Regions from separate parts of the Rhizobium laguerreae genome, predicted to be linked through region 1. Evidence: predicted binding sites of a transcription regulator. Region 1 holds the regulator's gene; each other region holds the start of a gene.
The links. The regulator LexA, encoded in region 1, represses DNA repair genes until DNA is damaged. The targets are predictions, from matches to a motif close to TGTTCNNNNTGTGTTCNG.
Positions count from the first base shown of each region.

Region 2: a site for LexA is predicted at 2,154-2,171, ahead of uvrA (excinuclease ABC subunit UvrA). Genes of this name have one in related genera too.
Region 3: a site for LexA is predicted at 5,323-5,340, ahead of HFO71_RS19210 (YifB family Mg chelatase-like AAA ATPase). Genes of this name have one in related genera too.

Region 1 covers NZ_JAAXQT010000005.1:206,172-213,606, forward strand. Annotated here, with positions in the region: gene HFO71_RS17435 (FtsB family cell division protein) at 1-224, opposite strand, end outside; gene eno (phosphopyruvate hydratase) at 362-1,636, opposite strand; gene kdsA (3-deoxy-8-phosphooctulonate synthase) at 1,777-2,622, opposite strand; gene HFO71_RS17450 (VOC family protein) at 2,619-3,515, opposite strand; gene lexA (transcriptional repressor LexA) at 3,714-4,433, shown strand; gene HFO71_RS17460 (ComEC/Rec2 family competence protein) at 4,414-6,846, opposite strand; gene gltA (citrate synthase) at 7,137-7,435, shown strand, end outside.
Region 2 covers NZ_JAAXQT010000005.1:50,513-57,947, reverse strand. Annotated here, with positions in the region: gene uvrA (excinuclease ABC subunit UvrA) at 1-2,031, opposite strand, end outside; gene HFO71_RS16725 (single-stranded DNA-binding protein) at 2,315-2,824, shown strand; gene HFO71_RS16720 (MarC family protein) at 2,923-3,570, opposite strand; gene gyrA (DNA gyrase subunit A) at 3,807-6,644, shown strand; gene HFO71_RS36205 (hypothetical protein) at 6,809-6,943, opposite strand; gene HFO71_RS16710 (hypothetical protein) at 6,980-7,135, opposite strand; partial or broken gene HFO71_RS16705 (hypothetical protein) at 7,258-7,435, opposite strand, start outside.
Region 3 covers NZ_JAAXQT010000006.1:94,881-102,315, reverse strand. Annotated here, with positions in the region: gene HFO71_RS19245 (DUF72 domain-containing protein) at 1-883, opposite strand, end outside; gene dnaN (DNA polymerase III subunit beta) at 938-2,056, opposite strand; gene HFO71_RS19235 (hypothetical protein) at 2,150-2,320, shown strand; gene rsmI (16S rRNA (cytidine(1402)-2'-O)-methyltransferase) at 2,317-3,234, shown strand; gene HFO71_RS19225 (YraN family protein) at 3,224-3,592, shown strand; gene HFO71_RS19220 (cupin domain-containing protein) at 3,707-4,210, shown strand; gene gshB (glutathione synthase) at 4,296-5,243, shown strand; gene HFO71_RS19210 (YifB family Mg chelatase-like AAA ATPase) at 5,427-6,959, shown strand; partial or broken gene HFO71_RS19205 (magnesium chelatase domain-containing protein) at 6,971-7,267, shown strand; gene HFO71_RS19200 (hypothetical protein) at 7,391-7,435, shown strand, end outside.

The sequences.
Region 1 (7,435 bases):
CCATCACTCAAGAGCGCGACCTGATTTTCCAGATGTTCGCGCTTTGCTTTCAAGACGGCAAGCTCTTTTTCACGCGCGACACGCTGACGCTCGAATGTCTCCGTCGCGCGCAGGCCGTAATCGCCATGGATGCAATGATAACCGAAGTAGGAAAGGAAGGCGACCGTCATGGCCGGAATGACGAAGCGACCGATTCTTCTCTTTTTATGATGCTTTGTCCACATACACGCATGCTCTTGAACGCATTACCAATTCGTTCAATCTAGCGCGCAGAGATTAACCGTTCGTTGACTCTAAAAAACGGGCAAGAAAAAACCCGCGCCGGGAAGGCGCGGGTTAAACAATCAAAGGTCAGATCCGATCAGCCGCGGATGATCGAGCGGCCGGCATACTGGGCCTGGGGCCCGAGGCCTTCTTCGATGCGGATCAGCTGGTTGTACTTGGCGAGACGGTCGGAACGCGATAGCGAACCGGTCTTGATCTGGCCGCAGTTGGTGGCGACCGCGAGATCGGCAATGGTCGAATCTTCCGTCTCGCCGGAGCGGTGCGACATGACGGCGGTATAGGCCGCCTTGTGCGCCGTGTTGACGGCGTCGAGCGTTTCCGTCAGCGAGCCGATCTGGTTGACCTTGACGAGGATCGAGTTGGCGACGCCCATGCGGATGCCGTCGCGAAGACGGGCGGAGTTGGTGACGAAGAGGTCGTCGCCGACGAGCTGGGTCTTCTTGCCGGCCAGGTCGGTCAGCGTCTTCCAGCCGTCCCAGTCGTCTTCGGCCATGCCATCCTCGATCGAGATGATCGGATAGTTGGCGGCGAGCTCGGCCAAATACTCCGCCATGGCGCCCGATTCCAGCGTGCGACCTTCCCCTTCGAGAACGTATTTGCCGTCCTTGAAGAATTCGGTCGAGGCGCAGTCGAGGCCGAGGCACATGTCGTCGCCCGGCTTGTAGCCGGCTTTCTCGATCGACTTCATGATGAAGTCGAGGGCCTCAGGCGCGCTCTTCAGGCCCGGTGCGAAACCGCCTTCGTCGCCGACATTGGTGTTGTGGCCCTGGCTCGCAAGTTCCTTGCGTAGCGTATGGAAGACTTCCGAACCCATGCGCACGGCTTCGGCGATCGAATCGGCGCCGACCGGCAGGATCATGAATTCCTGGAAATCGATCGGGTTGTCGGCGTGGGCGCCGCCATTGATGATGTTCATCATCGGCACCGGCAGCAGGCTGGCGGAAGCGCCGCCGACATAACGGTAGAGCGGCAGGCCGGACGCCTGGGCGGCAGCCTTGGCGACGGCGAGCGATACGCCGAGGATGGCGTTGGCGCCGAGGCGCGACTTGTTCGGCGTGCCGTCCAGCTCGATCATGATGTTGTCGATCTGGATCTGGTTTTCGGCGTCGATGCCACCGATCGCGTCGAAGATCTCGGTGTTGGCGGCTTCGACCGCCTTTTCGACGCCCTTGCCGAGGTAGCGCTTGCCGCCGTCACGCAGTTCGACCGCCTCATGCGCGCCCGTCGAGGCGCCCGAGGGGACGGCCGCGCGGCCCATGCTGCCATCTTCGAGATAGACATCGACTTCGACGGTGGGGTTACCACGGCTATCGAGAATCTCGCGGGCGATGATATCGGTGATTGCAGTCATGGGTTCTTCCTGCTCGGTGGATGATAAGTCGGTTCGAAACCTGTCTTAGTCGAAGGCGTGCAAATTACAATGCTGCAATTTCCAGCCTTCGAACCGCGTTAGATCTCGCCTATAGCACGATCATGTCATGCTGTTGAACGTCAAGCCTTGGCGACCGCATCGAAGGCAAGCAGCTTTTCGAGAAGCCGCGGCATGTCTTTGAGATAGACCATGTTCGGGCCGTCCGAAGGGGCATTGTCGGGGTCCTGATGGGTTTCGACGAAGACACCGGCAATACCGGCAGCCACTGCGGCGCGCGCCAGGGTTTCCACGAATTCCCGCTGACCGCCGGAGGATTCGCCCTGCCCGCCCGGCTGTGCCACGGAATGGGTGGCATCGAAGATAACCGGCGCGCCCATCGCCGCCATGATCGGTAGCGAACGCATGTCGGAGACCAGCGTATTGTAGCCGAACGAGGCGCCGCGCTCGCACAGCAGCACGTTCGGATTGCCGCTGGCATTGAGCTTCTTCAGAACGTTCTTCATATCCCAGGGGGCGAGGAACTGGCCTTTCTTGACATTGACGACGCGGCCGGTCTTGGCGGCGGCGATGAGAAGGTCGGTCTGGCGGCAGAGGAAGGCCGGGATCTGCAGGACGTCGACGATCCTTGCCACCTCCACGCATTGCTCGGCGGTATGAACGTCTGTCAGGACGGGAAAGCCGAATTCCTTCTTGAGGTCGGCAAAGACCTCCATGCCCTTTTCGATCCCGATACCGCGTTCGGCCGAGAGCGAGGTCCGGTTCGCCTTGTCGAAGGAGCTCTTGTAGACGAGGCCGATGCCGAGCTTTGCGCAAAGCTCCTTCAGCGTCCCGGCCACCATGAAGGCGTGGTCGCGGCTCTCCATCTGGCAGGGACCGGCAATCAGCGACAGGCGGCCGGTATTGGAAAAGGTGACCTGGCCTTGGCCTTCGCCGATCCTGACCTCGGAATTCGTATCAGTGCTCATCGTGTTTCCTCGAAGGCGAAGAGCGTGCCCTGCCCGGGCGCGGGCTTCACCAGAATGCGATTGTTCTTGCGCGTGTATGTCACCCCGTTAGCAGCCAAATGCGCTTCTGTCACGGCAAGATCGGCGACAGCAAAGAGGATTGCCCGGCCGCGCAGGCCGCGATCTGCGGATGAGACGGCGATGTCGAAATATGCCTCCAGCCCTTCCGGCGTCATCAGGCTGATTTTCGCATTCGATGCCGCAATATCGACGCCGAAACCGGTTTTCTCGACTGCCGATTGCGCCACGGCAAGGCCGACGAAGGCAGCGAAGGCGGCCGGCTCTGGCGTGCAAAGCGCGATCTCAACTATGCCGGTGACGCCATTGGCATGCGTCTCCAGCGCCGCGCGGTCGGCCGGTAGCGGATTGACGCGCTCGACGGTGAAAAACAGGAGATCAGGCGCGCGCAGGTCGCCGGCGAAAGCCAGCTTAAAGCCGGCAATCGTCTCGGAACCGTCCGGCATCGTCATCGGCCGGGTGAATTGCAGCATCTCGCCAGCGCTCGATCCGTTGCCGACGAAATCCTGATGGTCGATGCCGGCATTCTTGCTGCCGAAAGCCAGCCCCGAGAGCCCCTCCTCGCCACAGCGGAAACGGAAGGCCTGGTTGCGGGCAGTGAAGACATTACCCTGCCGCGCCGATGCCTCGCTCTCCTCGACGTTCGCAATCCCGAGCGGCTCCAGATAGGTCTTGTCGGCAAAAAAGACGCAGGCATTCTCCGTTCCGAAGGGATGGCGCGCATCGGCGGCAACGGTGAAGCCGAGCTTGCCGAGCCTCTCGCGCGCCAGATCGATATTGACGACCGGCAGCACGACATGATCCAGCGGGTGCGGTTTGGCGGAATGCTCGTTCATGATATCCCTCCTGGAAACGGCAAGAGATCTGCGACGGCGCGCCCCTCATTGCAAGAGATCTGTGCCAATCCGGCGAATGAAAATAAAAATCTCAACGAGTTGGCACCAAGCTTTACAGAAATTTAGCTACTTGCGGAACACATATGGAACATATAGTGTCTGTTCTGGATTTGTTTCAATCACGAGGTCACAACGTCGATGCTCACGCGCAAACAACAGGAGCTTCTCCTTTTCATTCACGAGCGCATGAAAGAATCCGGCGTTCCGCCGTCTTTCGACGAAATGAAAGATGCCCTGGACCTCGCCTCCAAGTCCGGGATTCATCGCTTGATTACAGCGCTCGAGGAGCGTGGCTTCATTCGCCGCCTACCGAACCGCGCCCGTGCGCTCGAGGTCATCAAGCTTCCGGAGGCCTACAGCCCCAGCATTCAGCCCCGGCGCGGCTTTTCGCCGAGCGTCATCGAGGGCAGCCTCGGCAAACCTCAGCCGGTCGCCACTCCTGCTCCCGCAAAACCCGTCGCCGACAACGGCAACTCGGTCTCCGTGCCGGTCATGGGCCGAATCGCTGCCGGTGTGCCGATCTCGGCGATCCAGAACAATACCCACGACATCGTCGTTCCGGCCGACATGCTCGGTTCCGGGGAACATTATGCGCTGGAGGTCAAGGGCGATTCGATGATCGATGCCGGCATCTTCGACGGCGACACCGTGATCATCCGCAACGGCAGCACCGCAAGTCCTGGCGACATCGTCGTTGCTCTGGTCGACGACGAAGAAGCGACACTCAAGCGCTTCCGCCGCAAGGGCGCCTCGATCGCGCTAGAAGCGGCCAACCCGGCTTACGAGACCCGGATTTTCGGGCCGGACCGTGTCAAGGTTCAGGGTAAACTCGTCGGTCTCATTCGCCGCTATCACTGACATTGGCCAAGCCGGATTCGGTAAAACTGTTGCTGCGCCAGTCATAGGCGCGATGGCGCATCCATGGCCGCGACAATGCATCGAATGCGGTTGCGACCTCGAGGCCGGTGTCCGTGAAGCGCAACTCGATGGAACCGGTCCTGCGCAGCGTCTCACCGGTGAAGAGCGTCGCACCTGAGCGGCAATTGTTGAAGCGAAGGCGCACCGACGTCACGACGATATCGGCCGCGTCGCATGCCGGGCCGAGATAGCCGGCGTTGTCGATGACGGTTACCACCTGACCATTGCCAAGCCTTGATGTGCACCAGGCCTTCTTGACGCAGGAAAAGCGGTCTGCGTCACCGGCCGCTGCGGCCGCCCGCATCGCGGTCCTTGCTTCGTTCTGCTGATCGCGGGAAAGCCTGACGCGGCGGTCTTGTCCCTCAGGCGGGATAGCAGGACCATCCAGCATCTTCGGCGGATCATGCCTCGGCCGGACCAGCGCTCTCTGCCACTGGTCGAAGATGAAATCCGGCGGTCTTTCACGGTTGGAAGCCATTGCCGCCGCCTCAACGACTGCGACGAGACTGCCATCCTCCGAAATCACCAGATCGGGCGGCCGGGGACCCGGTAGAAGCAACAGGATGAGTGTTGCGACCGTGATGATCGATGTGCCGACATGGCGCAACCGGGTGCGGAACAGCGTCAGCAGCAGAAAGCCTGCCACGGCGACGGCGAAATACCAGGCGGGCAAGCGGCCGACGTCGATATTGCCACCCCAGCCGGACACCGTCTTTGCGACCGCGATCACCAAATCGAGGCCGAATCCGACGATCTTCCAAGCCCAAACATCCAGACCGAAAGGCATGAGCAGCATCGCCAGCAGACCTGCCGGCATGATGATGAAGGAGATGATCGGCATCGTCGCGAGGTTAGCCGGCAGGCCGTAGGCGGTCAGGCGATGAAAATGCTCGATCGAAAACAGCGCGGTTGAAAAACCGCCGATCAGCGAGGTCAGGAAGACGCCGCCGAAGAAACCGGCAACCGTAACGAACGGCCGGATGATCGGCAGCTTCAGAAAGGCGTTTTCGCGGACGCGCCGGTCCTTCCACAGCTGATAGCCCGAGACCAGCGCCAATGTCGCGGCAAAGGACATTTGGAAGCTCGGTCCCAAGACCTCGGACGGCGAAATGGCGATGATGACGAGAGCGGAGAGCGCGACGTTGCGCAGGCTGATCGACGGCCGGTCGAAGAAGACCGCAATCAACATGATGGCCATCATGATGAAGGCGCGCTCTGCAGAGACCGCAAAGCCGGAGATCAGGAAATAGGCGGTGACGGCGATGAGCGCGCCGGCGGCAGCGATCTTCTTCGTCGGGTAGGCCTCAGCGATGCCGGGAAAGAGGCTGAGCAGCATCCGGAAGCCGACGAAGAAGATGCCGGCCGACAGCGCCATGTTGAGACCGGAGATGGCGATGATATGAGCCAGACCGGACTGGCGCAGCGCCTCCGTCGTCGCATCCGAAATGGCGCGCCGCTCATCCGTCACCAGAGCAGCGGCAAAAGCACCGGTGTCGCCGGGCAGGATCGACCGTATGCGGTCGCCGATGCCGCTGCGCAGCCGGTAGAGCCCTTCGAGCAAAGCTTCCGGCGTCGATCTCGCAGCCTGCGGACCTGCCTGCAGATCGGCCTTCGTCGGTGCGCCGTAGAAGAAGCCATTCGCGCCGATGCCGTCGAAATAAGCACTGAAGGAGAAGTCGTTGAGCTCGGGAAGCGCTGGACCTGCCGGCGGCGTCAGCCGCGCCCTGCCGGTGATGATATCGCCGATCTCGAAGGCCGCGTCCGCGCCGCGGGCGATCGCGGTGATACGTTCTGGCGGCCGCTTCACCTGTGGCGCCTCAGTGCCGGTGACGGCAAGAATGTAGCGCCACCGCCCGCGACCGTCGCCTTCACGCCGCTCGACACGGCCGGTCACCGTCGTCGTCACGGCGGAATCGAGGATCACCGTGGAAATCCGCCAGCTCTCGAGCTGCGCAGAGACCATGCCGCAGGCCACGAGCGCAAGCGCCAGCAGCGTTGCCCGCACCGCCGTCCGGCTGCGGCTGGCGATGACAACCGCCACGGTCAGCGCCAACAGGCAGAGCAGCGATGCAATGAGAGGAAAATCCGATGCCGCGAGAAACCAGACGGCTGACCCGGTACCGAGGAAAACTGGCGAGAACAGCAGCAGGCGGCCGTGGTCCGCCTCCTCGCCCAGCATGCGCATGCCGGCCCGCAGCAATTGCGAGGCTGCGGCCGGCAGCCGATGGCGCAATGGTGTCGCCGACTGCGTCCGTGTCGGTCGCGTTCCCACCAGAGGTGGTGAAAAATTGGAAGTGTTAGCAGCGCCTTCGCCTGCTTCCGGCCGCAATTCGACTGTCGTCAACTCCTGCATGAACCGCCCAAGCCCGGATGCGAAGGCGGCCAGAATGCAACCTCCAATCAAATCCGGCAAGAATAATCGATTGAAATATGAGGGAAAATCGCGAGCGCCAAAAGACCAGTCGAATCATCGGCTTCCGATATGCGTGCGGCTCATCGCTGCAGTGCCTAAAAGGTGATACCGCAATGCACAAAATGCCGTCACGGTAACTTGGCATTAGCTTCGCGATCATATAGCTATCGGTGAGGACGCTTAACCCCTATGGCGCTTTTGTGGCGCCACCGCCATTTCGGAGGATCAGCATGACGGATCAAAGCGCTACAATAAAAATCGGTGACAAGTCTGTCGACCTTGCTGTCAAAAGCGGCACGATCGGCCCGAGCGTCATCGATATCGGTGCCCTCTACAAGAACACCGCTTCCTTCACCTACGATCCGGGTTTTACCTCGACCGCATCCTGTGAATCGAAAATCACCTACATCGACGGCGACGAAGGTGTCCTGCTGCATCGCGGCTATCCGATCGAGCAGCTCGCCGAGCATGGCGACTTCCTCGAAGTCTGCTATCTCCTGCTTTACGGCGAACTGCCGACCACCGTGCA
Region 2 (7,435 bases), 160 kb from region 1:
ATACAGCGTTTCGATCAGGAAGGTGGATTTGCCGCCGCCGGAAACGCCGGTCACCGCCGTGAACACGCCGAGCGGGATCGACGCCGTGACATTCTTCAGATTGTTGCCGCGCGCGCCGACCACCTTGATCTCGCGGCCCTTTTTCGGCTTTCGGCGCTCGTCGGGAACGGGAACGCCGAGTTCGCCGGAGAGATATTTGCCGGTCAGCGACTTCGGATTATCCATGATATCCTGCGGCGTGCCGTGTGCGATGACCTCGCCGCCGTGAATGCCGGCGGCCGGGCCGATATCGACCACGTCGTCGGCCGACAGGATCGCATCCTCGTCATGTTCGACGACAATGACGGTGTTGCCGATGTCGCGCAGGTGCTTCAGCGTGTCGAGCAGCCGGGCATTGTCGCGCTGATGCAGGCCGATCGACGGTTCGTCGAGCACGTAAAGCACGCCCGTCAGCCCCGAACCGATCTGCGAGGCGAGCCGGATGCGCTGGCTTTCGCCGCCCGACAGCGTGCCGGAATTGCGCGACAGGCTGAGATATTCCAGGCCGACATCGTTGAGGAAGCGCAGCCGGTCGCGAATTTCCTTGAGGATGCGCACGGCGATCTCGTTCTGCTTGGCATTGAAGCTTGCCGGCAGCGTCTCGAACCAGTCGCGGGCGATGCGGATCGACATACCGGTCACTTCGCCGATATGCAGCGTGTCGATCTTCACCGCCAAGGCCTCCGGCTTCAGGCGGAAGCCGTTGCAGGAAGGGCAGGGGGCGGCCGACATGAAGCGCTCGATATCCTCGCGCGCCCAGGCGGAATCGGTCTCCTTCCAGCGGCGCTCGAGATTGGTGATGATGCCTTCGAAATTCTTCTGCGTCGTATAAGAGCGGGCGCCATCGGCATAGTGGAATTCGATCTTGTCGTTGGTGCCGTTGAGGATGACGTCCTTGGCCTCGTCGGAAAGATCGTTCCAGCGGGTGCCGAGCTTGAAGCCGTAATGTTTGCCGAGCGCTTCCAGCGTCTGATTGTAATAGGGCGAGGTCGACTTGGCCCAGGGCGCGATCGCCCCGTCGCGCAGCGTCCGCTCGGGCTCGGGCACGATCAGATCCGGATCGATCTTCTGCTGGGCGCCGAGGCCATCACAGGTCGGGCAGGCGCCGAAGGGATTGTTGAAGGAGAAGAGCCTGGGTTCGATCTCGGGAATGGTGAAGCCGGAGACCGGGCAGGCGAACTTCTCCGAAAACAGCACGCGTTGATGCGTCTCGTTCAGCGATTTGTTGGCCGAACCGCCGGCCGACGTCTCTTCCGGCGGCAGCGGCTTGTCGGCGAATTCGGCGACCGCCAGCCCGTCGGCGAGCTTCAGGCAGGTCTCCAGGCTGTCGGCCAGGCGCGCCGAGACATCCGAGCGCACGACGATGCGGTCGACCACCACGTCGATGTCGTGCTTGTATTTCTTGTCGAGCACCGGCGCCTCGGCGATCTCGTAGAACTGACCATCGACCTTGACGCGCTGGAAGCCCTTCTTCATCAGCTCCGCCAGTTCCTTCTTGTATTCGCCCTTGCGCCCGCGCACGAGCGGCGCAAGAATATAAAGACGGGTGCCCTCGCCGAAATCGAGGATGCGGTCGACCATCTGGCTGACAGTCTGGCTCTCGATCGGCAGGCCGGTCGCCGGCGAATAGGGAACGCCGACGCGGGCAAAGAGCAGGCGCATATAGTCGTAGATCTCGGTGACGGTGCCGACCGTCGAGCGCGGATTGCGCGAGGTGGTCTTCTGCTCGATCGAGATTGCCGGCGAAAGCCCGTCGATCTGGTCGACGTCGGGCTTCTGCATCATCTCGAGGAACTGGCGGGCATAGGCCGACAGGCTCTCGACATAGCGCCGCTGGCCCTCGGCATAGATCGTGTCGAAGGCGAGCGAGGATTTGCCGGATCCCGAAAGCCCGGTCATGACGATCAGCTTGTTACGCGGCAGATCGAGATCGATGCTCTTGAGATTATGCTCGCGCGCGCCGCGGATGGAGATCGTCTTCAGTTCGCTCATCGTCTCTGCTTTGGTTTTCTGGATGACAGCCCTTATTTAGTGATGCCGACGGGCGAGTCGAGGCTGAATATCCGCAAGGGCTCAAGGTTTTCGATTCTGTTGACAGGATCATACGGATAAACTAGAACAAATAAAGAACAAAATTCCTGATGGATGCATGCGGCTTTCTGATGGATAAACATGTGGATTAAATGCCGCCCATGCGCATCGGCGGTCCGTGATGGTTTAAGGTGCGCCGATCGATTAAACGCCGCCGGGCAGGGCGGCAGGTAGGGTGAGAAGCATGGCTGGTAGTGTGAATAAGGTAATTCTGATTGGAAACGTCGGTGCAGACCCCGAAATCCGCCGCACTCAGGATGGCCGGCCGATCGCCAATCTTCGTATCGCGACCTCGGAGACGTGGCGCGATCGCAATTCCGGCGAGCGCCGTGAGAAGACCGAATGGCACACTGTCGTCGTCTTCAACGAGGGCCTCTGCAAGGTCGTCGAGCAATATGTGAAAAAGGGCGCCAAGCTCTATATCGAAGGCCAGCTGCAGACCCGCAAATGGCAGGACCAGCAGGGCCAGGATCGCTACAGCACGGAAGTGGTGCTGCAGGGTTTCGGTTCGACACTGACGATGCTCGACGGCCGCGGTGAAGGCGGCGGCGCGAGCGGCGGCCGTGGCAGTGGCGCCGGCGGCAACGATTATGGCGACGATTACGGCGCCCCGGCTCCCGCTTCATCGCCGAGCCGCGGCGGTGGCGGCGGCGGCAACTTCTCGCGGGATCTCGACGACGACATCCCGTTCTGATCGGTAGCCTTTTCTGGCTTCATGAAAGACTTGAGAGCATGATGCCTTGGATGGCGTCATGCTCTTTTTTCGTAAATCTCGCGGCAGATGCCGCCATTTCAATGCGGTGTCGCGCTGATCAGATTGAACGCCGACTTCGCGCCGTCGACGACGAATTGTGCGGCGAGCGCTGCGAGGATGACGCCGAGGAGCCGCGTCAGGATGGCCCGGCCGGTGACGCCGAGGAAACGGTCCAGTCTTTCGGCGATGAGCAGCATGACGAAGGTCAGCAGCAGGTTGGCGGCAATGACGCCGATCAGTTGCGCCTTCCCGATCGAGGTGGCCAGCGTGCCGGCAAGCAGTATCGTCGCCGAGATCGCACCCGGGCCGGCAATCAGCGGCAAGGCGAGAGGGAAGACGGCGATATTCTCGATATGATCCTTGGTGATCGCCGCCTCGGTCGCCTTCTCCTTGCGCTCCTGCCGCCTCTCGAACACCATCTCGAAGGCGATCCAGAACAGCAGCAGCCCGCCGGCGATGCGGAAGGCGCCGATCGAAATCCCGAGCACGCCGAGCACGCCGGCGCCAAACAGCGCGAATACGGCGAGGATGATGAAAGCGATAACCGAGCCGCGTAGCGCCACCTGCTTGCGCTCGGTTCGGCTCATGCCTGTCGTCAACCCCAGAAAGATCGGCGCAAGCCCCGGTGGATCGATGGTGACGAGCAGCGTCGTGAAGGCGTTGATCAATTGGTCGGCGCTTGCCATCGGCTCTCCGGAACCCCATATGGGTGCGTGGTTTTGATGATTGTGAAGCGGGGATTTCGATTTGGCAAATATCCCGCGGCGGGCCGCGGCGGATTTGTCCGGTCCGGCCGCGCAACTTGCATGTTTTACCCTCTTTAAGCCGCAAAAGCCTGTTCAAAACGCGCTGTGAAATTGGCGCGGCAACAGGCTTTCCGCTATAAATCTTCAAGTGATTCTAGAAGAGATCGTGATCTGTTTTGACTGAGCAAACACCCCCCGGCGGCGGGAAGCTCCCGCCAGGCATCGAGCCCATCTCCATCATGGAGGAAATGCAGCGGTCGTATCTCGATTACGCCATGAGCGTCATCGTCAGCCGCGCGCTGCCCGACGTGCGCGACGGCCTGAAGCCCGTGCACCGGCGCATCCTCTACGGCATGTCCGAGCTCGGCATCGACTGGAACAAGAAATACGTCAAATGCGCCCGCGTCACCGGTGACGTGATGGGTAAATTCCATCCGCACGGCAATTCCGCGATCTATGATGCGCTCGCCCGCATGGCGCAGCCCTGGTCGCTGCGTCTGCCGCTGATCGATGGTCAGGGCAATTTCGGCTCGGTCGATGGTGATCCGCCGGCAGCCGAACGTTATACCGAATGCCGCCTGGAAAAGGCTGCCCACTCGCTGCTCGACGATCTCGACAAGGAAACCGTCGATTTCCGCGACAACTACGACGGCACGCTCTCCGAGCCGGTCGTGGTGCCCGCCAAATTCCCGAACCTGCTCGTCAACGGCGCCGGCGGCATCGCCGTCGGCATGGCGACCAACATTCCGCCGCACAATCTCTCCGAGGTCATTGACGGCTGTATCGCGCTGATCGACGATCCGGCCATCGAGCTGCCGGAACTGATCCAGATCATTCCCGGTCCCGATTTCCCGACGGGCGCGAAGATCCTCGGCCGTGCCGGCATTCGCTCGGCTTATGAAACCGGCCGCGGCTCCGTCATCATGCGCGGCGTCGCCGCTATCGAGCCGATGCGCGGTGACCGCGAGCAGATCATCATCACCGAGATTCCCTACCAGGTGAACAAGGCGACGATGATCGAAAAGATGGCCGAGCTGGTGCGCGACAAGCGCATCGAAGGCATCTCCGACCTGCGCGACGAATCCGACCGCCAGGGCTATCGCGTCGTCGTCGAGTTGAAGCGCGATGCCAACGCCGAGGTCATCCTCAACCAGCTTTATCGCTATACGCCGCTGCAGACTTCCTTCGGCTGCAACATGGTGGCGCTGAACGGTGGCAAGCCCGAACAGCTGACGCTGCTCGACATGCTGCGCGCTTTCGTCTCCTTCCGCGAGGAGGTCGTTAGCCGGAGAACGAAATTCCTGCTGCGCAAGGCGCGTGACCGCGCCCATGTGTTGGTCGGTCTGGCCATTGCCGTCGCCAATATCGACGAAGTCATTCGCGTTATCCGCCAGGCGCCCGATCCGCAGTCGGCCCGCGAAGAGCTGATGACCCGCCGCTGGCCGGCGGAAGATGTCGAAAGCCTGATCCGTCTGATCGACGATCCGCGCCATCGCATCAACGAGGATCTCACCTACAACCTCTCCGAAGAGCAGGCCCGCGCCATCCTCGAACTGCGCCTTGCCCGCCTGACGGCGCTTGGCCGCGACGAAATCGGCGACGAACTCAACAAGATCGGCGAGGAAATCAAGGATTATCTCGACATCCTCTCCTCGCGCGTCCGCATCCAGACCATCGTCAAGGACGAACTTCTCGCCGTCCGCGACGAGTTCGGCACGCCGCGCCGCACCGAGATCATCGATGGCGGTCTCGAAATGGATGACGAGGATCTGATCGCCCGCGAAGACATGGTCGTCACCGTCTCGCATCTCGGTTATATCAAGCGTGTGCCGCTGACTACCTACCGCGCCCAGCGCCGCGGCGGCAAGGGTCGCTCCGGCATGACCACCCGCGACGAGGATTTCGTTAGCCGGCTATTCGTCGTCAATACCCATACGCCGGTGCTGTTCTTCTCCTCACGCGGCATCGTCTACAAGGAGAAGGTCTGGCGCCTGCCGATCGGCACGCCGACCTCGCGCGGCAAGGCGCTGATCAATATGCTGCCGCTCGCACCCGGCGAGCGCATCACCACCATCCTGCCATTGCCCGAGGACGAGACGAGCTGGGACAATCTCGACGTCATGTTCTCGACGACGCGCGGCACGGTTCGCCGCAACAAGCTGTCGGACTTCGTCCAGGTCAACCGCAACGGCAAGATCGCCATGAAGCTCGAGGAGGAGGGCGACGAAATCCTCTCCGTCGAGACCTGCACGGAAGATGACGACGTGCTTTTGACGACGGCGCTCGGCCAGTGCATCCGCTTCTCCGTCGACGACGTCCGGGTCTTTGCCGGCCGCAACTCGATCGGCGTGCGCGGCATCACGCTTGCCGGGGGCGACCGCATCATCTCGATGACCATTGTGCGCCATGTCAACGCCGAGCCGTGGGAACGCGCCGCCTATTTGAAGCGCGCCGCCAACGACCGCCGCCTGACGACCGGCGAGGCCGAGGAAATCGCGCTGGTCGGCGAGGAAGTCACCGAAGGGGGACAGCTGAGCGACGAGCGTTACGAGGAGCTGAAGCAGCTCGAGCAGTTCGTCCTCACCGTCTCCGAGAAGGGCTTCGGCAAGCGTTCGTCCTCTTACGACTTCCGCATCTCCGGCCGCGGCGGCAAGGGCATCCGCGCCACCGACACGTCGAAGACCGGCGAGATCGGCGAGCTGGTCGCGGCCTTCCCTGTCGATGACGGCGACCAGATTATGCTGGTCTCCGATGGTGGTCAGCTGATCCGCGTGCCGGTCGGCGGTATCCGCATCGCCAGCCGCGCCACCAAGGGCGTCACCATCTTCTCGACGGCCAAGGACGAGAAGGTCGTCTCGGTCGAGCGCATCAGCGAGCCGGAGGAGGATGAGACGGAAGAGGCTGTCGAGGTCGCCGAAGGCGCGCTCGCTACCGATGAGGGTGCTGCCGGCGAAGGTGGCGGCGACGAGGCGCCGATTGCCGATGGCGATCCGGCCGGGCCTGCCGAGGAATGATCAAATGAACGGGGCGGCTTCGAGCCGCCCTTTTTCTTTTCAAGCAGGATGATGGTTGAGGACTGCACCCAAAGAAAAAGCCGGACGCTGGGTGCATCCGGCTTTGAATGGCCCTGGCGACGGAAGGGTGCCGCTCAAGGGTGGGAAGAGGAGAGAAAGGAACGTCAGAACGCTCTATGTTTTTCGTTCAGAGCCTTCACCTCTTCGCCTTCGCGCCGAAGCGCTGAAATCGTTGAGGCCACAGACACGATGAACATGACGCTGATGAGGGCGGTGAGCACTGTCAAGATCGTGAACATAGGCATTCCTTTCCTGGGGAGTTGCGTTCTCGCCCCTCAGTACTGGCCCAGCACGGCCGTCCGGGCCGAAGCATAGGGACCATAAACCTTGGACGTATCGACCTTCTGATCATAGAGAGCGACAGTTGCGGTCAGCATGCCCGTGACCATTACCATCCAGAGCACGTTAATCATCGTAATCTTACCGGGCATTTTTATTCCTTCCGCGCCGCTCTATGTATCGGTTGAATGAACGCATCCGTCTGTAAATGGTTCCGCCGGATGTTGATCGGGTGTTTACCAATGCCGATCTGAAGCGACCTTGAATGTCTCGTTCATCTGGCATTCAGATTCGAAGCTCTTTTTTTCACGCAGCCGGCCCTGGGCACGCACGATCGCCGCATGCTCGGCAAGCTCCGGCCGCACCCAGCTCATCTCGTATCGATCGGCGAAATAGCCATAAGCCATCTCGGCGGCGAGGGAGGAAACGACGGCAAGTGCAACGAGCACGAT
Region 3 (7,435 bases), on a different contig from region 1:
TGAGATCGGCGAGCCTATCCGCCAAGTGATCGGCGTCGACAGGTGCGCGCAGTTTCACATCGGTATTGTCGAAGTAGAGATAGACGTCGCGGCCCTTGCTGCGCACCGGTAGGGGCGCCAGCACTCGCGTCGCATTCTCAGGTTCTCCACCCGTGGCCCAGGCGCGGATGCGTTGCGCCCATAGGTCGAGTGCTTCATCCTCGTAGCCGCTGACATAGAGCTTTTCGGAGCCATGCAGGCGGCAGTAGATGAAATCGGCGGTGATATCCATCAGCAGCGGCCATTTCACCGTGTCGGCGCAGACGAGAGCGACCTTGTGCCGCCTGAGCATCTCGATAAAGGCGGGTGAGCGGAAGCTCTCGTGACGAATTTCCAGCGCATGCCGGATCGGCTGATGCCCGTCGCATGTAAGCCAGGCCGGTCCCTTGATATGCCAGTCGTGCCGTTTCGCCAGCGCTATTGCCGCGTCGCGGGTGTGCGGCAGCAGCGACAAAAAGCTTTCGAAAAGGGATGGGTCGAAGACCATGTTCGGCGGGAATTGCCAGAGGATTGGTCCGAGCTTGGGGCCGAGCCGCAAAACGCCGGAAGCGAGGAAATTGGCGAGCGCCGTCTGGATATCCTGCAGCCGCAGCATATGGGTAATGAAGCGCGGTCCCTTGACCGCGAAGACGAAATCCTCCGGCGTTTCCTCCCGCCAGCGGCCGAAGCTTTCGGGCCGCTGCAATCCGTAGAAGGTGCCGTTGATCTCGATCGACCGGAAGTGCCGGGCGGCATAGGAAAGTTCCTGCTTCTGCGGCAGGTCGTTCGGGTAGAATTGGCCGCGCCAGGGCGCATACGTCCAGCCGGATATGCCGATGCGCACCGCTCCCGTCTTTTTGGTCATGGGATCCTCCGTTTTGACAGGAGGAAAAACGGCAATGGGCGGCCTTCGTTCCGCTCAGACGCGCATCGGCATCAGCACGTAGAGCGCATCGTCGCCCGCCGTGTCGCGGATCAGCGTCGGCGAGCCGGCATCGGCAAGCAGGAAGATCGCTTCCTCGCCGGAAAGCTGGGCGGTGATGTCGAGCAAGTACTTGGCGTTGAAGCCGATTTCCATCGCATCCGTGTCGTAGCCGACGGCGACTTCTTCCGTCGCGCTGCCGGAGTCTGGATTGTTGACGGTCAGCATCAGCTGCCCCTCGGAAAGCGCCAGCTTGACGGCGCGGCCGCGCTCGGAGGAGATGGTCGAGACGCGGTCGACGGCCTGTGCGAAGCTCGTGCAATCGACGCGCATTTCCTTGTCGTTGCCTGTCGGGATAACGCGCTGATAATCCGGGAAGGTGCCGTCGATCAGTTTCGAGGTCATGACGATCGAACCGATCGTCAGCCGGATCTTGGCGTCGGACACCTCGACGGTCACCATCACCTCGGGATTGTCGACCAGCTTCTGCAGTTCGCCGACCGTCTTGCGCGGAATGATGATGCCGGGCATGCCCTCGGAGCCGGAGGGCGCATCGACATCGGCGCGCGCCAGCCGGTGGCCATCGGTCGCAACCGCCCTGAGTTTCAGCTGGCCGTTGCTCTCGATCGTGTGGAAGAAGATGCCGTTCAGATAATAACGCGTCTCTTCCGTCGAGATCGCAAACTGCGTGCGGTCGATCAGCATCTTCAGATCGGTCGCCTTCAGCTTGAAGGAATGCGTGAAGGTGCCGGCCGTGAGATCCGGAAAGTCCGATTCCGGCAGGCACTGCAGCGAGAATTTCGAGCGGCCGGACTGCACGGTCATCGAACCGCCATCGGTGCTGGTGGCAAGCAGCACTTCCGAGCCGTCGGAAAGCTTGCGCACGATATCGTAGAGAAGATGGGCGGGAACGGTGGTGGCGCCGGGCTGCTCGACGTTAGCAGGGGTCGCCTCGGTGATTTCGAGGTCGAGGTCGGTCGCCTTCATGTCGAGCTTCTGGCCGTCGGCCTTCAGCAATACGTTGGACAGGATCGGGATCGTGTTGCGACGTTCGACCACGCGGTGGACGTGGTTCAGCGATTTCAACAGGTTTGACCGCTCAATAGTAATACGCATGGGATGCTACCGCTTTCGACCGTGACTGTCCGGGCGCGTCGAGCACCCGAAGAATGCTGTCCCGGCTTGAGGCCGGGGGAGTGGACGGGCAAAATGGCAGACTTCAGCATTGCTTTGCAAGAGGCATGGACGCCGGCACCCCTGCATTTGCGGTTTTCCAGAGCAATGCTCACAGAAATCCGAACCCTTGCCGAAGCGGTGCGGCTCGCCCATAAAGGCTTCGATGCCGGCGACGAGCTGGCGGGACGAAAGCAAATGGCATGAATGAGGAAACCACAGCGGACGCCGCCAGCCGGCGAAGCTTCCGCCTGCACAATATGGCGGTGCCGGCGCGGCCGCTGGAGCCGGCGCTCTATCTTGTCGCCACCCCGATCGGCAATCTCGGCGACATCACCCTGCGCGCGCTCGAAACGCTGGCCGGCGCCGACGTGCTTGCCTGCGAGGATACGCGCGTCACCCGCGTGCTGCTCGACCGCTACGGCATCCAGAACCGCCCCTTCGCCTATCACGAGCACAATGCCGATGAGGCCGGGCCAAGGCTGCTGCAGGCGCTCGAAGCCGGCCGCTCGGTGGCGCTGGTTTCCGATGCCGGCACGCCGCTGGTCTCCGATCCCGGCTATCGGCTGGCGCAACAGGCGATAACGGCAGGTTACCGCGTCATTCCCATTCCCGGGGCGTCGGCGCCGCTCGCAGCCCTTGTCGGCTCCGGCCTGCCGAACGATGCGTTTCTTTTCGCCGGTTTCCTGCCGGCCAAGGACAAGGCCCGCCGCGACCGTCTCGGTGAACTTGCTAAGGCTCCCGCGACGCTGATCTTCTTTGAATCGCCGCATCGCATCGGCGCAACGCTTCTGGCCGCCGCCGATGTGCTGGGCGGCGCTCGGCCCGCCTCCGTTTGCCGCGAGCTGACCAAGACCTATGAAGAGTTCCGTCGCGGCTCGCTTGCCGACCTCGCAGCCCATTATCAGCAGGTGGAAAACGTCAAGGGCGAGATCGTCCTGGTGATCGGTCCGCCGGAGCCGGCCGAGACGGATGAGGCCGATGTCGAAGCCATGCTGGCCGACCTGTCGAAGACCATGCCGACGGCCGGCGCCGCGACCGAGGCCGCCCGCCTCACCGGCCTGCCGCGCAAGGTGCTCTATCAGCGCCTGCTGGAGATCAAGAACGCCGATGGGCGATAATGATCTCACCACGATCAGAAGGAAGGCGCTGCGCCGGGGCCGCATGTCGGAATATGTCGCGGCCGCCTTCCTGATGCTGAAGGGTTATCGCATCCTGGCTCTGCGCCACCGCACCAAGCTTGGCGAGATCGACATCATCGCCCGCAAGGGCGATCTCGCCGTCTTCGTCGAGGTCAAGGCCCGCCATGGCGAGGCCGCGGCGGTCGATGCCGTCTCTGTCATCGCGCAGAAGCGCATACGGGCGGCAAGTGATCTCTGGCTCGCCCGCCAGAGGGATCAGGCCCGCCTTTCCCAGCGTTATGATATCGTCGCGATCATGCCGGGCCGGCTGCCGCGGCATTTTATTGATGCTTTCTGACCTCCCTTCGCCCCATCGGATTTCCGGATCGTTAAACTTTTAGTCCCCACTTGAACCAGGTCCTTACGACTCTCTGCTATCGACTCGGTGGGGATAACAATTGGGGGTTGTTTCATGGCCTGGAAGCTGATGTTTGCAAGTGCGGTCGCCATGGCCGCGCGCTCGGTGCCGTATGCGGTGGCGAAGCCGGCCGGAAAGTCCTTCGTCGCGCATGCGAGCGATCTGCTGCCGCTGAAATCCACGCCGATCAATCCGGACTGGATCGTCAGCGGCAATCCGCAGGCCCGCACCGCCGAACATTCGCGCGGCCATGACGAGGCCTCGCTGACGGCGATCTGGGATTGCACGGCGGGCGAATTCCGCTGGTATTTCGGCTGGGACGAGACGGTGATGATCCTCGAAGGCGAGGTCCATATCACTGCCGAGGACGGCACCGAACGAACGCTCTGCGCCGGCGATGTCGCCTTTTTCGCCGGTGGAACCTGGGCGAGCTGGCGGGTCGACAATTACGTCCGCAAGGTCGCCTTCCTGCGCAAGCCCTTCCCTAAGCCGTTGGCGATCGCCTACCGTCTCCGCAACATGCTGCGCAACAACGGCAGCCAGGGCATCGCTGCCTGAAAACTGCGACCGGAAGCCCTTGATTGACCGTTGCGTTTGATATCTGGCCGACCTACATCTGTCCGGCATTCAGCGAGGGATGGAAATGGCCAAGATCACCAATGTAGCGGTCCAGATGGACCATGTCGCAGGCATCAATATCGCAGGCGATTCTACCTTCGCCATGAGCCTGGAGGCGCAGGCGCGCGGCTACAAGCTTTTCCATTATACCCCCGAGCGCCTGAGCTTCCGCGACGGCAAGCTCTATGCCAACGTCGAGCCGATGGTGCTGCGCGACGTCAAGGGCGATCACTTCGAGCTTGGCGCGCCGGAGCGCGTTGATGTCGCGACCATGGACGTCGTGCTGCTGCGCCAGGACCCGCCCTTCGACATGGCCTATATCACCTCGACGCATCTGCTCGAGCGCATCCATCCAAAGACGCTCGTCGTCAACGATCCGGCCTGGGTGCGCAATTCCCCGGAAAAAATCTTCGTCACCGAATTCTCCGACCTGATGCCGAAGACGCTGATCACCAAGGATGCCTCCGAGATCCGCCGCTTCCGCGACGAGATGGGCGACATCATCCTGAAGCCGCTCTACGGCAATGGCGGCGCCGGCGTCTTCCATTCGACCCGCGACGACCGCAACCTCTCTTCGCTGCTCGAAATGTTCGGCCAGCTTTTCCGCGAGCCCTTCATCGCCCAGCAATATCTGCCCGACGTGCGCAAGGGCGACAAACGCATCATTCTGGTCGACGGCGAATTCGCCGGCGCCATCAACCGCGTGCCGGCCGAGCACGACAGCCGCTCCAACATGCATGTCGGCGGCCGCGCCGAGGCGACCGAGCTGACGGCGCGCGAACAGGAAATCTGCGCCCGCATCGGCCCAGCGCTGAGGGAACGCGGCTTCCTGCTCGTCGGCATCGATGTGATCGGTGATTACATGACCGAGATCAACGTCACATCGCCAACAGGCATCCGCGAGGTCAAGAAGTTCGGCGGCGCCGATATCGCGAGCCTGCTTTGGGATGCGATCGAGCGCAAGCGCGGCTGAGCCTGCTGTCCATGACCGTTTTGGTCCCGCGACCGAGCACAACCAAGGTCACAGCGGATGCCTGACTACGTTCTTTGATTGTTCTTGTTTTATTCCGGCTTCCATGCCAGATTGCAACCGCTGGCCTAGCCTTCAAGGGTCGGAGGGCGGTACGGTGGAGTTTGCGGGACAGAGGATGGGCATATGGTCGCGCGTGTCAGTACGGTGGCATTTCAGGGCATCGAAGGTGTGCCGGTCGAGGTCCAGGTCATGGTCGCACCCGGCAAGGTCGGCATGCAGATCGTCGGCCTGCCCGACAAGGCGGTTGCCGAAAGCCGCGAGCGCGTGCAGGCCGCCCTGCACGCCTCCGGCCTAGCGCTGCCGGCCAAGCGCGTGACGGTCAATCTGGCGCCGGCCGACCTGCCGAAGGAAGGCTCGCATTTCGACCTGCCGATCGCCCTTGCCCTGATGGCCGCCCTCGGCGCCATTCCCGCCGATGCGCTGTCGGACTTTGTCGTCGTCGGCGAGCTCAACCTCGACGGAACGATCGCCGCCATATCGGGCGCACTGCCGGCTGCGATCGGCGCCAATGCGCTCGGCAAGGGGCTGATCTGCCCGGCCGAAAGCGGCGCCGAAGCCGCCTGGGCGGGCGCCGAGGTCGATATTCTCGCCCCGCGCAGCCTGATCGCCCTTGCCAATCATTTCCGCGGCACGCAGGTCTTGTCCAGGCCGGAAGCGTCGATCCGCGCCAATGCCGCAAACCTGCCGGATCTCGCCGAGATCAAGGGCCAGGAAAGCGCCAAGCGGGCGCTCGAGGTCGCAGCCGCCGGCGGCCATAACCTTTTGATGGTCGGTCCTCCGGGCTCCGGCAAGTCGATGCTGGCGGCCAGGCTGCCATCGATCCTGCCGCCGCTTTCGGCCGCCGAGCTGCTGGAGGTGTCGATGGTCCATTCGATCGCCGGCCAGCTCTCCGGCGGCAAGCTTTCCGATCGCCGGCCCTTTCGCACCCCGCATCATTCCGCCACCATGGCCGCCCTCGTCGGCGGCGGCCTGCGCGCCCGTCCGGGCGAAGCCTCGCTTGCCCATCATGGCGTGCTCTTCCTCGACGAGTTTCCCGAATTCACGCCGCAGGCGCTCGATGCGCTGCGCCAGCCGCTCGAAGGCGGCGAATGCGTCATTGCCCGTGCCAATCACCGCGTCTCCTATCCGGCGAAATTCCAGCTGATCGCGGCGATGAACCCCTGCCGCTGCGGCATGGCGGGAGAGCCTGGCCATACCTGTGCCCGTGGCCCGCGCTGCATGAGCGATTACCAGGCCCGCATCTCCGGCCCGCTGATGGATCGCATCGATATCCGCATCGATGTGCCGGCCGTCTCCGCCGCCGATCTGATCCGGCCGATGGCGGCCGAAACCAGCGCCGACGTCGCCCGCCGCGTCGCCCGCGCCCGCGAGATCCAGCAGGAGCGCTTCGAAAGCACCGGCGCAAAGGGCATCGGCACCAATGCCCGCTGCTCCACCGCGATGATCGAGAAATTGGCCGAGCCCGATGCCAGCGGCCTGCAGCTGCTGCGCGACGCCGCCGAGAAGATGAAATTCTCCGCCCGCGGTTACCACCGCGTGCTGAAGGTCGCCCGCACCCTGGCCGATCTCGACGGCAAGCCGACGGTCGGCCGCATCCATCTCGCCGAAGCGATCTCCTACAGGATCGCGGGTGAGAGGTTGACGGCGGCGGCGTAAGAAAAGGGGCAATTGTCGGACTGTTTGACAAGGCGGTTGCCGAAAGCCGCGAGCGCGTGCAGGCGGCCCTCCACGCCTCCGGCCTGGCGCTGCCGGCGAAGCGGGTGACGGTCAAGCTGGCGCCTGCCGACCTGCCGAAGGAAGGCTCGCATTTCGACCTGCCGATCGTCCTTGCCCTGATGGCTGCCCTCGGCGCCATTCCCGCCGATGCGCTGTCGGATTTTGTCGTCGTCGGCGAGCTCAACCTCGACGGAACGATCGCCGCCATATCAGGCGCGCTGCCGGCTGCGATCGGCGCCAATGCGCTCGTGGTTAGTTAGCCCAGGACGTGCAGGTCGCCGATCTATCAAATGGAGGGTTCAGAATTTATGGATGTGGGTCGCCGCCACCGGTCGTTTCGCGGCGAGATGATTTGCATGCGGAGATTCAGCGTGGAACCCGAGGAATATGAACTGCTCAAAGCGGCATGCGAAGCC